One region of the Paenibacillus wynnii genome, then DNA from elsewhere that is predicted to be linked to it. Evidence: predicted binding sites of a transcription regulator. Region 1 holds the regulator's gene; the other holds the start of a gene.
What was found. The regulator LexA, encoded in region 1, represses DNA repair genes until DNA is damaged. The targets are predictions, from matches to a motif close to CGAACATATGTTCG.
Positions count from the first base shown of each region.

Region 2: PWYN_RS25455 (YolD-like family protein) is a predicted target of LexA. The motif match lies at 1,553-1,566, and genes of this name have one in related genera.

Region 1 covers NZ_JQCR01000003.1:1,320,060-1,323,476, reverse strand. The annotation lists gene PWYN_RS21450 (hypothetical protein) at 126-365, opposite strand; gene PWYN_RS21445 (L,D-transpeptidase) at 471-809, opposite strand; gene lexA (transcriptional repressor LexA) at 980-1,606, opposite strand; gene PWYN_RS21435 (LysM peptidoglycan-binding domain-containing protein) at 1,788-2,180, shown strand; gene PWYN_RS21430 (DUF896 domain-containing protein) at 2,290-2,499, shown strand; gene PWYN_RS21425 (hypothetical protein) at 2,549-3,070, shown strand; gene PWYN_RS21420 (HAD family hydrolase) at 3,111-3,417, shown strand, end outside.
Region 2 covers NZ_JQCR01000003.1:2,149,790-2,153,206, forward strand. The annotation lists gene PWYN_RS30185 (WGxxGxxG family protein) at 1-117, opposite strand, end outside; gene PWYN_RS30385 (M15 family metallopeptidase) at 170-862, opposite strand; gene PWYN_RS29715 (hypothetical protein) at 975-1,139, shown strand; gene PWYN_RS25455 (YolD-like family protein) at 1,175-1,510, opposite strand; gene PWYN_RS25465 (hypothetical protein) at 1,997-2,530, opposite strand; gene PWYN_RS25470 (small acid-soluble spore protein H) at 2,668-2,847, shown strand; gene PWYN_RS25475 (GNAT family N-acetyltransferase) at 2,916-3,417, opposite strand, start outside.

The sequences.
Region 1 (3,417 bases):
ACCTATGATTCAATGGTAACCTTTTGGTTAAAGCTCACTATTAATAAATATGTACTCTTTCTTGAAAGATACGTAATACAAATAGAAAAAACTCCCCCTTTATAGAAGGGGAGTCACAGGTGGCGCTAAATTAAAGCGATGGCTAACAACGTGAACAGGCTCAGCGTTAAGATTTGGTTACTATAAGGATTTCCATATGGATAGGGATAAAAGGCCGAGGTTTTAACGCGTCCACCTTGCTCCGGTTTGAGATAAACATTATTTCTGTCGACATCCATGATAACTCCCACATGTTGCTGACCATCCACAGTTAAAATACGCACCTTTTTGTTCTTACAGTGCAAGCAATTGTAATATGCATCCATAGATACAACCCTCCTCCTTTTCCTTATTAACTTATGGAGAATCGGATTGATGGTAACGGCAGAGTTGCTTAAATTTAAATTAATGTCCTTACGAGTCTAATCACGTCAGTTCCTTATTGTAACTCTTGTTCCTACATTAACCTTGCTTGCTAGTTCGAGCACGTCCGCATTATACATACGAATACAGCCTTGCGATACTCTCTTGCCGATAGATGAGGGGTTATTAGTGCCGTGAATGCCGTAGTGCGGCTTAGATAGCCCCATCCAGAAAGCTCCGAAAGGACCGCCGGGATTGAGCTGTTTGTTGATAATTGTGTATTCACCTTCGGGAGATCGGTTGAGTATCGTTCCAATTCCGACAGGAAATCCTCGGACGACTATATCATCTTCTAAAAGATATAACATGCGTTGAGACAAATCGACGATGATACGAATAGTTGGCATAATCATCAGCACTCCTTTCGATGTAGAATATGTTCCAACAGCCTAGGATGTTCAGAGTTGAAAGTCACAGCAGCGAACAGTGTAATAGGGTTTGTACAACAAAAAGGCTGATTTCGCAACATGATGCGAATCAGCCTTTTTGTTGTGCTCTGAAAAAATAAATAAGGAAATTAATGAATATCTCGGAACAATCCAATAACTCTGCCTAATATCGTTACGCGGTTAAGGCGTAAGGGTTCATAGGCCGGGTTCTCAGGCTGCAGGCGAATATGATCACGTTCTTTATAGAATGTCTTAACCGTTGCTTCATCTTCATCAGTCATAGCAACTACGATATCACCGTTGTCAGCCGTTTGCTGCTGCCGAACAATAACATAGTCTCCATTCATTATTCCTGCTTCAACCATACTGTCACCGAGAACGGACAGCATAAATACTTTGTTATCCCCTACAAAGTGAGAGGGTAGCGGAAAGTAATCCTCAATATTCTCTGTTGCTGTGATCGGTAGACCTGCAGTTACCTTACCTACAACCGGAACACGGGTGATCGTCTGTGCAAATTGATGAACGTTATCAGAATCTTCTTGACCCAGAAGTTCGATCGCGCGTGGCTTCGTGGGGTCACGGCGGATAAGTCCCTTCTTCTCCAGGCGGTCTAGATGACCATGAACAGTGGAACTGGATGCAAGTCCTACAGCTTCACCTATTTCACGAACGGAAGGTGGATAACCCTTGCTGCGGACTTCGCTACGTATAAACTCCAGAATCGCCAATTGACGACTTGAAATCTTGGACATCGGAATCAACCCCATATAGTAATGTTTGGGAAAATTATAACATAGAACTACCGTTCGTACAAACATAAGTTCTAAAACTAAAGAAAAGGGAACAATTGTTCGAAAATAGTATTGATTCAAACACATGTTCGTGTTATATTATTTTTGAAAGTAAGAACAAGTGTTTGGAGGGTGATATTTCATGTTAAAATATAGCACATACCGCAGCATTTATAAAGAGACACCGAGGGTTGATCCTATAGAAAATCGTTTTTCATCCGTTCGTATGATTTCGTCTTTATTTATGACCAAAGCATTCCGGCAGGCAAATTTGATTAAGGTCTTGATGATTCTCATGCTCGTAGTTTCCGGGTTTACAGTAGTAGGTAATGTCTTCGCCAGTTCTATTGCTCAGGTTAAACATCAGGAGAAAATAGTAGTCGTTGAACGTGGTGATACGCTTTGGAGTATTGCATTGAAGAATAAACCGTCTGACATGAGAACAGTCGTATATATAGAAGGAATTAAACAATACAGTGGGTTAGAGAACAGTAGTATTCAGGCAGGAGATATCTTATCTCTTCCTATTTATTAAGATTTAAGGAAGTGTGAATTACATATCGAAGAGCTTGCAGGGGGTAGACCTTGACAAGCTCTTTTTCTCATGGCAAAGTTAGTATGAATTTATAAGGGAGGGAAGAGCAGTGGATATCGATAAACTGGTCGCGCGGATTAACGAATTAGCACGCAAACAGAAGTCCGTTGGCCTGAATGAAGAAGAACTGGCAGAACGAGCGAAGCTTCGTGAAATCTATCTGGGCAACATACGGAATAATTTCCGTACTCAGTTGAACACTATTGAGATTGTAGATAATGATAAGCATGATAAAGGTAACAAGGGACTGTTACATTAATTCCTTTTTCCTTTTCATAGATATTACAGAACGACTAGGGGGAAATCACATGGCCCGTTCTTGGGAAAGAATGGTTCAACGCAACTCGCAAAAAATCAACCAGCAAAGAAAGAAAGCAGGCAAAGATTCAATTCATGCTTCCACTGTATCCACAAAAAGCGGAGATGTGTATAGAGGACGTAATATTGTTCTGCCTGTAGTACTGATAGGACTTGGAATTATGTACTGGATGGTCGGAACCTTAGATGAAGTAAAGGGCAATGGTTCTCTGATGAATTGGCTTGGGATCGTTCTTTATTTTGCTTTGGCAGCACTTCTTTTTTTCCGTCGTCCATACCTGAAGGTGGAACGTGCAAGACTCTCGACCTTCAAGTTTAACCGTGAACGCTTTCTTGGAGCGGCGGATATTGAGAAAATCGTTCTCTCCCGCGGTTCTGTAATCATTAAGCATAAGGGTAAGCGGATGAAATGGATTTTCTCCAAGTTAATCAATCGTTATGATACTGCAGTCATGGGAGAACGTTTGGAGCAGTTTGCCACAGCTAATAACATCACAATAGAACGCGAGTAGAATCACGCATCATGATTATTGAGGAAGAGGGAGAAATCTAATGCCGATTACCGCCGTACTGTTTGATCTGGACGACACGCTGCTCTGGGATGAACGCAGCATTGAGGAAGCATTTGAATTTACTTGTAAAGCAGCGGGAGATTCCGTTAACCCTCAGGAACTGGAGGAAGCGGTGCGCAAGGAAGCAAGAGGTCTATACGAATCCTACGAGACCTTCCCTTTTACTCAGATGATCGGGATTAATCCTTTTGAAGCTCTATGGGGGAATTTTACCGCAGGAGAGCAAAATGAATTTCGTCAAATGGAAAAGCTGGCTCCACTGTACCGCAAGGAGTCATGGCGCCGGG
Region 2 (3,417 bases), 830 kb from region 1:
GCCTTGATTGTTACCACCCATGCCTGTAGTTCCGGCTGCACTTGATGCGGAACCAACACCTAACAGACTCATGGATAAAACTGAACAGCACACAAAGCTTTTTATCAGCTTATTCAAGTTGTTATGCCTCCTTTGTTGTTTATCGCTGATAATTTCCCCACATCTCTCGTCATTTATTCAAAAAAATGATATCCACAGTTTTACTACCAGGATCGAAAGTAACGGTTGCTCCCAACGCCTGAGCTATGGCCCGTATAGGTGCATAAGTCGTCCCTGAATCAATAAACCCTTCCGTAAGTTTCTGACCGTTTAAGGTTATCGTTACTTTTGATTCGGTATTCACCTCGTTGTCACCCCCGCTAATCCGTGTTAAGTGATCCTGAACCTGCTGTGCAGTAGGACGCTTGCCTGTCCGCAGTAGATTAATCGTCAGGCCGAAGGTGATCTGCAGATGGGAGTTGTCTTTAAAAGAGGTCCAATCTCCACCCCATTCAAAACCAAGCTGCTTGGCAACTGTTACAACTTCCTGCCAGTCCGCTTTGCGGTCTTGGTCAAGGTCACGACTCATGTTCCAGGAAACGGTTTTACCATCCGGCTGGAGCAGTGCGAAATCGACCGCTAAGCCATAATTATGATAACTGGTTCCTCCCCTAGCGTAAGTAACGATAGGTCCCGGTTTGCTTCTACCCTGCGCGTACAGCGCATTTTGCTCAGCAATAGTCCGCAACCCCTGTGTAATAATGATGGGAACACCCTTGAAGAAGCATTGTTTTATTAATTCTTTGGTATATGCCACCAGAACGGGATTAAGCCCTTTAAGACGCACTTCAGATTTGTCCTGTACTTGATCCAGAGTAAGCATATTATCACCCCCTGGTATATGTAATGTTATAAAATCACACTTGCTTGTACTCATAACCCGGATATCTCATAAACCCTTAGGGAAATATATAAAAGAAAGGTGGGATAACTTTATGGATATCCATAGTGATAACTACAAAATCGCAGCGCTTAGTGATCAAGAGGAAGCCGTTGCGATCATACAGAGAGCTGAGGACGCTTTATCTAATCTAACCGGGAATAACTCCGTTACCTTGATCGCCTATGAAAAAAACGGTGGTAACGACTCCAAAGAGTAGTCACCCACCGTCTTAGTTCTTTATCACCCTTACTGTTAACACGTATACACTTCAACGATATTATCCAGAGCAATCCATTTCCATTCTTCCGCCCACTGCAGTTTTATCTCACGCGTGTGGGCATGAATGGAGGTTATAAACCCACTAAGCCTAATATCCTCAAATGGGTCGAATAGGACTATAGTTACCCGAACATGGTTCCGCAGAGACAATACGAGCGTCCGCTCCATCTCCTCCTGCTTTTGATCATCGAGGGTTGGCTTCTCACGACGCAGGGTCTCCCGTTCATCGCGTCTAATCCGGCTTTTATGCTCCGGCAGCATCATGCGGCTGCTTTCCCACAGCCCATTTCCGTCCAGTTTTTTGGCCATTGAATTCATTTCTCCCTCCGCGCAACTCTATTCCTCAATATAGGAACGTATGTTTGTATTATACTCAATGCTGTAACGATTTATCAATAAGAAATAAGTGACAAATATCTCTACCATTTACATCCTAATATATGTATAATTTTGTGTATCTCTTTATAGTGAAAGGAGCCTCGCCCTTTGAAGAAAACCGCTCCACTACTTATGATGATACCTGCATACATAGTCATTCTGTTCCTTGTAGTATTTCAGAACCATTCGTTTTCAGACTTTACAAAAGGAAGTGTAATCGGAATCGTTATTGGACTTATCCTTGCAACCGTATTCATAATCCTATTGCAGCTGTGTGGGATACAATTAAAACAGTGGAAGCATAAGAAATTCAAAGATAGGTTACTCCGATCTAAATAAACTTTAAACGGACAATGTAAAAAGGCGCTGACAAATTAATTTGTCGAGCGCCTCTTTGTTAATTTAATACTTCAGATCTTATTTGGATACAACCGTTGATTCAGCATCCACAAGCCCCGAAGCTACTCTTGCCTCATTCAGCTTGGAAATCCCGTACATCATGGCGAGATCAGCATTTTGATTTAATTCTTTAAATTGCTCAGCCGTCACGGTAGCGGAATCCGCGCCCTCGGACGCCTGCTCTTTAAGGGAGTAAGCACTTTGAAAGGCTATTTTGGAATCTTCCAGAAACGTTCTAATATCTTGGGGCAACCCCGAGGAAATTTTTACGTCATTGACCTGTTCCAAGAGATCAGTAGCTGTGTTCTGAAATTTATCTATTGATTTCTTCAACTGCTTGTCCGAAGCTTTTCCAGCGGAATAGGAAGTGAGTGACTCATTGAAATCCTCTAACGAAGATTTCCCTTCCTGTTCGATCGCTGACATTTCATCAAAGAATTGTTGCACATGGGCCTGAATGTCTTCTTTAGAGACAATAGCCGCAGGCTCATTGCTGCAGGCGCTGAGTAAGATACATACCATAATCAGTCCCACTAATAACAGTTTTTTCATTTCTCTATCCCTCCTACTAAATCATAATGGGGAGTTTTGTAAAGAGCAATGAAATATTTGTAAAAATAGAGGATGCATACTTTATCCATTATGTGAAAACAATAATTCAAAGTGAAGATGAGGGAGGTCCAATAAAAATGAACATCCAACGCGCAAAAGAGATTGCCAAATCACCTTCTATGGCTAAGGTGTTCTATGAAGGAGTCCCTATTTATATTCAAAATGTGGATGAAGGCAACGAAGTGGCTAGAATCTTCCCCCTCGATCACCCTGAACAGGAACAAGAGGTTCCTTTGAACAACTTGGAAGAACGCTAAATCATTAGAAAGTACTTACTCCGTAAAAAAAGGCAGCAGCGGCTGCCTCTTCTTAATTTTTACAACTTTTAATTTAGACTTTTTTCTCCATATATAGAGCGAAACTCATCCTCAAGCATAGCCATCAAAATCATGTCATGAAACTCCCCGTCCTGATACAGACTATCCCGTTCAATCCCTTCCCGTTGAAATCCAATCTTCTCATACACATGCATGGCTCGAGGATTAAAGTCGTAAACCCCAAGATGAATCCGATGTAAATTCAAGGTGTTGAAGCCGTAGCGGATCATATGTATCATTGCTTCTGTGCCGTATCCCTTGCCGCGATGCTGACTCCCTTGTATGCAAATCCTAATATTTGCACTCCGATTGATAGGGTCGATTTCGTTCAACACCACTTCACCTACCAGTTGATCTGTGCCCTTCACCACAATCATGAAATCCACACGGCCTTCTTGGAGCACACCGATCTTCTCAATCCAATCAGCAATTGCCTCACGCGTAAATTCGCTTTGCGAACCCGTCAGTCGGTTCAATTCAGGTTCCTGTAATAAAGAATAATAAGTATCC